One region of the Actinoplanes sp. GCM10030250 genome, then DNA from elsewhere that is predicted to be linked to it. Evidence: riboswitches for the same ligand, from Rfam matches in the RefSeq annotation. Region 1 holds a riboswitch; the other holds the start of a gene.
The links. A riboswitch is a leader RNA that binds a small molecule or an ion and turns the genes downstream of it on or off. The one in region 1 is predicted to bind cyclic di-AMP.
Positions count from the first base shown of each region.

Region 2: linked by a shared signal. The riboswitch ahead of ACFQV6_RS12815 (coiled-coil domain-containing protein) and the one ahead of ACFQV6_RS43260 (transglycosylase family protein) in region 1 are both predicted to bind cyclic di-AMP.

Region 1 is NZ_JBHTDO010000066.1:17,150-21,919, reverse strand. Features, by position in the region: gene ACFQV6_RS43270 (YybH family protein) at 1-159, shown strand, start outside; gene ACFQV6_RS43265 (MerR family transcriptional regulator) at 210-1,079, shown strand; gene ACFQV6_RS43260 (transglycosylase family protein) at 1,865-2,431, opposite strand; cyclic di-AMP (ydaO/yuaA leader) riboswitch at 2,430-2,602, opposite strand; gene ACFQV6_RS43255 (saccharopine dehydrogenase family protein) at 2,809-4,038, shown strand; gene ACFQV6_RS43250 (class I SAM-dependent methyltransferase) at 4,019-4,618, opposite strand.
Region 2 is NZ_JBHTDO010000007.1:206,964-211,733, forward strand. Features, by position in the region: gene ACFQV6_RS12805 (glycoside hydrolase family 65 protein) at 1-1,587, shown strand, start outside; gene ACFQV6_RS12810 (coiled-coil domain-containing protein) at 1,648-2,679, opposite strand; cyclic di-AMP (ydaO/yuaA leader) riboswitch at 2,684-2,818, opposite strand; cyclic di-AMP (ydaO/yuaA leader) riboswitch at 3,027-3,163, shown strand; gene ACFQV6_RS12815 (coiled-coil domain-containing protein) at 3,162-4,199, shown strand; gene ACFQV6_RS12820 (ABC transporter ATP-binding protein) at 4,229-4,770, opposite strand, start outside.

The DNA of each region.
Region 1 (4,770 bases):
GAGGAGCCGCTGCCCACGCTGCTCAGCGGTGATCTGGCACTGACTTCCACACCGCCCAAGGACGGGTCAGGGGCACGCGCGCAAGTCGTGCGGCGGCAGCCGGACGGCAGCTGGCTGCGGGTGCTCGACCAGCCGGAGTTCGTCAACCCGCGAGGCTGAGTGGTCCGGCGGCTTGCCCTTCCTGTTACTGCAAGGGTCAACCTGTTCACATGTTGTCGATCAGCGAGTTCAGCGAGATGTGCCACCTGTCGCCGCAGGCTCTGCGCTTCTACCACGCCGAGGGTTTGCTCGTTCCGGCCGAGGTGGACGAGCGGACCGGCTATCGGTCTTATGCGTTCGAGCAGGTGGAACAGGCCATGCTGATCACTCTTCTGCGGGACACCGGTATGAGCGTCAAGCTCGTCCGTCAGGCTCTCGACGAGCCAGACCGGGCTGCTGCACTGGTTGACCTGCACAGCGACGAAGTTCACCGGCAGCGGCAGGCTCAGGACGAGGCGATTCAGGCCGCTCGTGCGGTTTTCGGCACGCAGCCGGAAGCTCAAATGCGGCACGTGCCGGCGATGACCGTGGTGGCCACGCTGGTGCACGGCACGCCGATCGGGCGTAACGCGCAGGAGTGGGAGGAGGCCGAGACGATGATCGAGTCGGCGGCGGCCGAGCTGGTCAAGACGGTGGAGGGCGCCGGCGTCACAGTGCGGGGTGCGCCATGGCGGACGCTGGCGCTCGATGGCCCTAAGCAGGACAGGCGTGTCCTTGACGGCGAGGGCCCGTTCTGGATGGCCAAGGTGCCGGTGGACGCGCCGGCGGAGGTGCTGGCGGCCCTGCCGGAGGATCTGCAGGTTCGGGTGGAGGAGGCGCGCGACGAGCTTTCGATCTTCATGCCGGGCCGCAACACGATGGCCAAGTACTGCACGATGATCCTGCGCCTGCTCAACGCCTGCCCGCCCGACGGCGAGAGGTTCGTGAACATCGCACGCCTACGCCAAGAGGTTCAAGCGGACGGTGTCCTGAGCAGCGCACCCCTCCAGAGCGTCGAAAACGTTGAAAGCGTTGAAAGCCGACCGGAAACGACCAGCTGATCGACGCCATCAACAGCACTCGGCAACGCCTGCTCAGTTGGATGCGAGCACGCCAGGTCTTAGCGGTCACCGAGGCCGCCACAGCAGCCTCGCCACCCGGAATGGCGCGCGTCACGACGCGAGCGCATCACCACGCCAACGCTTCACGGCGCGCGTCACCGCGCGGTTGCTTCACCGCGCGGTTGCTTCACCGCGCGTGCGTATCACGATGCGCACGCTTTGCGGCGCCGCTGCAACGCCATGCCAGCGCTTCGGGATGCCAGCGCTTCGGAGCGGGTGGCGGGCGGCAGGGACGGCGCAAGCGACGGTAGGGGCGCACGCAACGCGACCGTGCGCTTCTACACACGCCGGAGCACCCGCTCCTAGCGACAGCCGGCTCGTACACAACCCGACCGTGCGCTTCTACCCACGCCAGAGCAACAACCAGCTCTCACACAACCTCACCGTGCGCGCCCACTGGTCCAGGCACCCGTCAGGGTGGAGGCCCGCGGCGGTTCGCATGCCGGCCGGCCCAGGTCCAGCTGAACGTGAGTGCTGTATCCGGCGCCGCGAGACAGCCATCCATGTTCACCAGAACGCCCGTGCCGCGCGTGAAAATCTGGCGCTGGGCAGGGAAGGTCGACCCTCATCCCAAAATCTGGGACGCGACAGAGGGCGCGCCGGTAGCCGACCAGCCCGACCAACGCCTGCGCCTGCGCCTCGCGACCCAAGCACCGCCACGGTCGCGGCCTCAGCGACAACCGCCGACTGAGACCGCGAACCAAGACGGCAGGAAAACCCAGCCCTCACACCGTGAGGCGCTGCCCGGCATACAGGAGGTGTGGACTCTTCAACACGTCGTCATTAGCCCGGTAGAGGGCACGCCAGCCCCCACGAACGTTGTACCGATGGGCGATAGCGGCGAGGGTGTCGCCACGACGGACGACGTGAGTGCGGGTGGCGCCGCCCGAAGCCCTCCGCATCGTCGCTGACACGGGCTGAGGCGTGTAGGCGTGACGCCTGCCGCAGTGCGGCCACGCACCGATGCCCTGGCCGCGCAGTACACGCTCGGCGACGAGGATCTGTTCGGACTTGGTGGCCTGGTTGGCGGTGGTTGCGTACTTCGTGCCGCCGTAGGCACGCCACGTGCCGCGGCTGAACTGAAGGCCGCCGTAGTAACCGTTGCCGGTGTTGATGCGCCAGTTGCCACCGGACTCGCAATGGGCAATCGCGTCCCAGTTCACGCTGGACGCTCGGGAAGGTGCGGCGGAGGTGGGGGAGGGGGGCCCGAGCAGCACGAAAGCCCCAGCCCCGGCAAGCCCCACAGCAACCATGCCGAAGGCACGATGAACCCGCTTGTTGATCTGAACCATGAGTTGTCCTCCACGCCTGCGAGGTCAGCTGTCGGGTTCGGGCAGAGGTGCCCGGCCGCGTGCTGCGGCTTCACCCCGAGGCGCATCAGCGCCGAGGAACTTTTGGGTCCCCCGCTCCATGCCTTTGTTTCTTAGACCGTGGTCGGCGGCAGGACTCGGCGTTCCGGCCACGGTGTCCGCCACTGCGGACTGCCGACGGTAGCCACCACCCGACGAGGCTGGCCATGCCTCTACGCGGGACCGGTGACCTTGTTCTCAACAAATTAGCCGCTTTGATCTTATTTTGTGTGACTAACTCACCAGAATTTCGTGCCTGGCCTACCAGCTGGTAACCACGACGCTGCGGACACTCCACCGAGGGTGCACAATCGGCAGCCATGAGCGATGGAGCCCGCGAGTTCGAAGTGATCGTCTACGGTGCCACGGGTTTCGTGGGTGTCCTGACAGCACGGCACCTCGCCGCGCACGCCCCGGCGGGTACCCGAATCGCATTGGCCGGGCGCTCGCCGGAGAAACTGGAGGCGGTTCGCTCACGTCTGGGTGTTCAGTGGCCAATCGTTGTGGCGGACGCCACAGACGCCGAGGCGCTGGCCGCGATGGTTGCCCGCACGAAGGTGGTCATCACCACCGCGGGGCCTTATGCGAAGTACGGCCGCATTCTGGCGCGCGTTTGCGCCGAAGCGGGTACCGACTACGTGGACCTGACCGGTGAGGTCCTTTTCGCACGGGACAGCATCGACGAGAACCATGAGGTCGCGAAACGCACCGGGGCGAGGATCGTCCACTCTTGCGGCTTCGACTCGATCCCGTCCGACATCGGGGTTTATGTCCTGCATGAGCAGGTACGGGCGGACGGCGCCGGTGAGCTCACCGACACCACGCTGGTGGTGACCAGCATGAAGGGCGGTGTCAGCGGCGGCACCATCGATTCGATGCGCCACCAGCTCGACCTGATGAAGAAGGACCGGCAGCTGCGCAAAATCGGGGCCAGCCCGTACTCGCTGAGCCCGGACCGCGCGGCGGAGCCGGACCTCGGCCGGCAGCCGGACATGCTCACCCTGCCCGCTTCCGAAGTGGATCCGAGCCTGCGCGGGCACCTCGCGCCGTTCGTCATGGCGTCCTACAACACGCGGGTCGTCCGGCGCAGCAACGCGCTGCTCGGCTGGGCGTACGGTCGCCGTTTCCGCTATCGCGAGGTGATGAGCGCCGGCACCTCCGCGCTCTCCCCCGTGATCGCCCACGGCACCAAGTTCGCGCTGGGCGGCCTGGTCCTGGGCCTGGCGCTGCCGCCGACGAGGTTCGTCCTGGACCGCATCCTGCCGAAGCCGGGCTCCGGCCCGAGCGAGCAGACCCAGCGCAACGGCCACTTCACGATGGACATCTTCACCACCACCACGGACGGCTCGCGCTACACGGCCCGGGTCCGCGCCAAGGGCGATCCCGGTTATGCGGCGACGGCCATCATGCTCGGCGAGTCCGCGCTTGCTCTGGCTCTTGACACCAAGCAGTCCGAGGGTGGCGTGCTCACACCCGCCACGGCGATCGGCAGTGCACTCGTCGACCGCCTCCGCACCGCCGGTCTGGAGATCACGGCACGAAAGCTATGACGTGGAAGACGTGCCAATGTTTCGGCCCGGTGTAGGCCATTCCCGGCGCGTCCTCCTCGTACCAGTGCTCGATCTCCAAACCGTCCAGCAGCGCCCGCACCTCGGGCGCGCTGAGAAACGTCATGGCCGGATCACCCGCCCACGTGTCGTTCACACCGAAGATGTCCACCGCCAGTCGCCCGCCCGGCCGCAGCGCCGACCGAATCTCCGTCCACAGGCGGTCGAACGATTCACGTCGTTGAAAGGGCAGCGAGTACCCCGCATAAACGAGATCGGCCGCGGGCAGATCAGTCACATTCTCAAAGCCACTCACGCGTACGGTCAACCCCGCATGCCGGCCCCCGATAGTGCGCAACAGACGCGCCTCCGTGCCCGGCTCGCTGTCCACGGCCGTGACCCGCCAGCCCTCCTCGAGCAACGCCCGGGTCTCGCGCCCTCCACCGCAGCCGAGGTCGATCGCGGTGCGCCCATTGCCCGGACCCGCCAACTCCATGACGCGGTGACACTGTTCCCGGATGTCGCGGCGGGTCTGGCCGGCGTTGTACTCGGCCCAGTGCCCGGGCGCATGACGATTCGACATAGCTGGATCATCTCAGTACGAAGATCTGGCAAAGGTGGCAAAGCAGCCCTGCGGGTTCGAAGACCACGGTGCTCAAGAGCGGTATCGCGGATCCGGCGACGGCGGTGTTGGAAATCCCTCAGCGCATTCATATCGATCCCTACTAGCAGCAA
Region 2 (4,770 bases), on a different contig from region 1:
CGGGTCGTCAAGTTCGCGGCGTACGGGTGGTCGAGCATGCGCTCGCTGCCCGCGGTGCGTGACCAGGTCGGCGCCGCGCTGGCCAGTGCACGCCTGGACGGCTGGGAAGGCCTGGTCGAGCAGCAGCGGGAATACCTGGACGCGTTCTGGGACCACTCCGACGTCCGCGTCGAAGGTGACCCGGAGGTGCAGCAGGCCGTCCGATTCGGCCTCTTCCACACGCTGCAGGCCGGTGCCCGGGCGGAGCAGCGCCCGATCGGCTCGAAGGGCCTCACCGGCCCCGGGTACGACGGGCACACGTTCTGGGACGCCGAGACGTTCGTGCTGCCCGCCCTGACGTACACGCAGCCCTCAGCGGCGGCCGACGTGCTGCGGTGGCGCCACTCGACGCTGGACCTCGCCCGGGAGCGGGCACAGACGCTCGGCCTGCAGGGCGCGGCGTTCCCGTGGCGGACCATCCGCGGCCAGGAGTGCTCCGGTTACTGGCCGGCGGGCACGGCGGGCTTCCACATCGGCGCCGACATCGCCGACGCGGTCCGGCGGTACGTCCAGGCCACCGGCGACTACGACTTCGAGCGTGAGGTCGGCCTGGAGCTGCTTGTCGAGACCGCCCGGCTGTGGCGCTCGCTGGGTCACCACGACCGGCACGGGCGCTTCCACATCGACGGCGTCACCGGCCCGGACGAGTACACGGCAGTGGTCGACGACAACATCTACACGAACCTGATGGCGCAGCAGAACCTGATGACCGCTGTCGACGCCTGTAAGCGGCATCCCGACCTGGCTCGCAAGTTCGGCGTCGACGACGAGGAAGCGGCGTCGTGGCGGGACGCGGCGGCGGCGGTTGCCATCCCGTACGACAAGGAACTCGGGGTGCACCAGCAGTGCGAGGGCTTCACCCGGCTCCAGGAGTGGGACTTCGAGAACACTCCGCCGGAGGGCTACCCGCTGCTGCTGAACTTCCCGTACTTCGACCTGTACCGCAAGCAGGTGATCAAGCAGGCCGACCTGGTGATGGCGATGTACATCCGCGGGGACGCGTTCACGCCGGACGAGAAGGCGCGTAACTTCGCGTACTACGACGCGCGTACCGTACGCGACTCTTCTCTGTCCGCCTGTGTGCAGGCCGTCATGGCAGCCGAGACCGGCCACCTGGAGCTTGCCCACGACTACCTGGGCGAAGCCGCCCTGATGGACCTGCACGACCTGCACCGCAACGCGCGGGACGGCGTGCACGTGGCGTCGCTCGCCGGTTCCTGGATCGCGCTCGTCGCCGGCCTGGGCGGCATGCGCGACTTCAACGGTCAGCTCAGCTTCGCGCCGCGACTGCCCAGCCGGATCAACAACCTGGAGTTCTCGCTGCTCTGGCGCGGTCTGCGGCTGCGGGTGAACGTGACCTCCGAGGACGTCACCTACTCGCTGCGCAACGGCGGCGGCTCGGCCCGGCTGACGCTGCTGCACCACGGCAAGGAGACCGAGGTGACCCAGGTGCGCCCGGTGACCATGGCGATTCCGCCGGCGATCCCGGTCGGTCCCGCGCCGTCGCAGCCGGCCGGCCGGGCACCGGTGCGCCGCGCGGTGCACTGACCCCAGCGGAAACGAGAAAGCCCCCGTCCTCGAGGAGGACGGGGGCTTTTCCGTGAGGTTCTAGAGCATCGATACGTGCACGTGGTCCGTGTGGTCACTCGGGCCGCTGTACGAGCGCCACTCGTTCGTCGCCGGGAACCAGATCTGCTTGTACCAGATGACGTAGTAGATGCCGAGCTTGTCGGCGTTACGCACCAGGAACGCGGTCAGGTCGTTGCCGTACCGCATCATGTCGTCGTTGTGCGCAGCCGAGAATCCGCTCTTCTGCAGAGACCAGTCGCAGGCACGGCCCTTGGGGTGCTCGAACGGCCCGCCGTTGCGGTGACAGCCGACGAAGCGTTTGAAGTTGGCCTTGCGCACTTCCTTGTACATGTGGAGGGTGCGCTTCGTCACGCAACCGCTCGTGGTCTCGTCCCTCTCGGTGCACCCCTCGCTGGAGAAACCGCCGCTGGCGTTTCGAGGCGCGGGGGAGGCCTCCTTCGACTTGGCGTCGACGAAGCCCCGGGTGATGGTCTTGTTGATGCCGGTACCGCCGCCCAGCAGGTCGAGCTGCTTGTCGGCGGAGTCCTTCTGCTTCTGCAGGATGGTCAGCTGCTGCTGCTCGTTCTTGAGCTCGGCATCGAGTTTCGTCTTGCTCTCGGTGACCGTGGCGATCGCCTCGTTGAGCTCGTGCAGCTTCTCGTCGTGGAGCTTGTTGATCTCCTCGAGAGAGATCGCCTTGCTCATGAAGTCGTTCGACGAGCTGGCCTGGAGCAGGAAGCCGACGGCGCTGAGGTTGCCCGTCTGATACTGCTGCCGCGCGATCGAGTTGACCTCGGGAATCAGAGCGTCCCGGCGGCTCTCGGCGGCCTTGATGTCACCGGCCAGTTTCTTCTGGTTCTTCCGGGATTCCGCGACGGCACCCTTCGCGGCGACATAGCGCCGGTTGGTCGACTCCATCGCTGTGGATAAATCGGCGTTGCCCTCCTCCTCGGCGGTCGGCGAACTACCTCCCGGGGCCGCGGACGCCGATGTGGCGGGTGACACAAACAGTGCCGTAGCCACGAGGGGCGCCAGCGCAAGCGTCAGCCACCGGCGGGGACTTGCGGTCATCAACCGTTCCTTCCTTGTCACCGCCGACCGAGTTAGCTGACGGGTTCGGGACGGAAGCAATCCCTACCGCATACTGCGGATTCACCCCAGTGACCTGGTTCCCCGGCTCGCCTTTCGGGCGATTGGGCGGCGGCCTGCCGGCAACTCGGGGGCGGTGCCGTCCTGGCAGGACCGGAGTGGAGTTTACCCGAGATATCGCCGCGCATCAGGTCCCAAGGAACCGCGAAAATTGTTACCTGTCAACGACTTTCTGTAATCGCATCACTTCATGTGGTGATGCAATTGCGCTGCGTACGAGAACTGTCGATCTGTCGATGCAGTGGGTATGGTCGGAGCCGGTTCCCGCCAGGGGGCCGCCGCCTAATCGCCCTCGTGGCGAGCCGGGGAACCACATTTCCCCATGGGGTGAATCCGCGTTCGCGGTAGGGATTTCCTTCGTCCCGAACCCGTCAGCTAACCCGGCCGGCGGCCGACGGAAGGAAATGCCAGTGCAGGATCAGACTGCGCGGCGATTGGCAGCGGTCATGGCGCTGCTCGTCGCCGTGTGCGGGCTGGCCGTCGCCGCGTCGCCGGCCACCGCGGCCCCCCGTCCCCTCGCCGCGCCGGGTGAAAACGGCGACGACGGTGAGGGCGGTTCCAAGTCCCTCATCGAACAACTCGAAGACGCCTCCAGCGGTTACGTCAAGGCCAAGGCGAGTCTGAAGAAGTCCAAGCAGCAGCAGACCGACCTGACCGCCGAACTCAAGCGCCTCGACGCCGCGCTCGGCCCCCAGCAGGACGCCCTCGACGAGATCGCGCAGCAGGCCTACACCTCGGGCCGGATGGGCACGTTGTCCGCCCTGGTCACCGCGAACTCGACGGACAGCTTCCTGGACCGGGTCGAGACACTGGCCACCGTGGCGGCTCAGCAGAACGCCGCGATCGCCGACCTCAAGACCACCCGCAGCGACCAGCAGCGGGCCAAGATCGCCATCGACACCGCCGTCCGCGACCAGCAGAAGCAGGTCAATGTGATGGCCAAGCGCAAGACTCAGGCCGAGACCGCGCTGAAGAAGGCCAACCAGGGCGCGGACGCCGGCCAGTCGGGTGACGGCGGCGGCAGCGCCTCGGCCGACCCGGCGCCGAGCAACGCCGGCAACGGCTGCTCCGAGGACGACCCGACAAGCGGCGGCTGTATCACCCCGCGCACGCTGCACGCGCTGAAGCAGGCGAAGTCGGACGGCTTCACCCGGTATGTGCACTGCTTCCGCGAGCAGAACAGCGGTGAGCATCCCAAGGGCCGGGCCTGTGACTTCGCCGCCGACAAGAGTGGTTTCGGCGGCGATGCCACGGGTGCGAGCAAGACGTACGGCAACAACCTGGCGAACTACTTCATCAACAACGCCGAGAAGCTGGACGTGCTCTACGTCATCTGGTTCCGGCGGATCTGGCTACCGAGCAGCGGCTGGAAGTCCTACAGCGGGGCGGGTGGCGACCCGTCCAGCGACCACACCAACCACGTGCACCTGTCGGTGAACTGAGCCGGTGAACTGATCGCGCGGTACGAGGCCTACTTACGCATGTAGGCCTCGTACTCGCGCAACACCTCGTCGGTCGGCCCGTCGGCCCGGATCTCGCCGGACTCCAGCCATATGCTGCGGTCGCAGGTGTCCCGGATCGACTGCTCGCTGTGGCTGACCAGGAAGACCGTGCCGGCCTCGGCACGCAGCTCACGCACCCGCGCCTCGCTGCGGCGGCGGAACTTGGCGTCACCGGTGGCGAGGGCCTCGTCGATGAGCAGGACGTCGTGCTGCTTCGCGGCGGCGATGGAGAAGCGCAGCCGGGCGGCCATGCCGGAGGAGTAGGTCCGCATCGGCAGCGAGGAGAAGTCGCCCCGCTCGTTGATGCCGGAGAACTCGATGATGCCGTCCTTCTTCGTCTTCACCTCGGCCGGTGACATGCCCATCGCCAGGCAGCCCAACTCGACGTTGCGCTCGCCGGGCAGCTCGTTCATCAGCGCGGCGTTCACGCCGAGCAGCGACGGCTGGCCGGAGGCGTAGATCTTCCCGCGGGCCACCGGCAGCAGGCCGGCAACCGCCCGCAGCAGGGTCG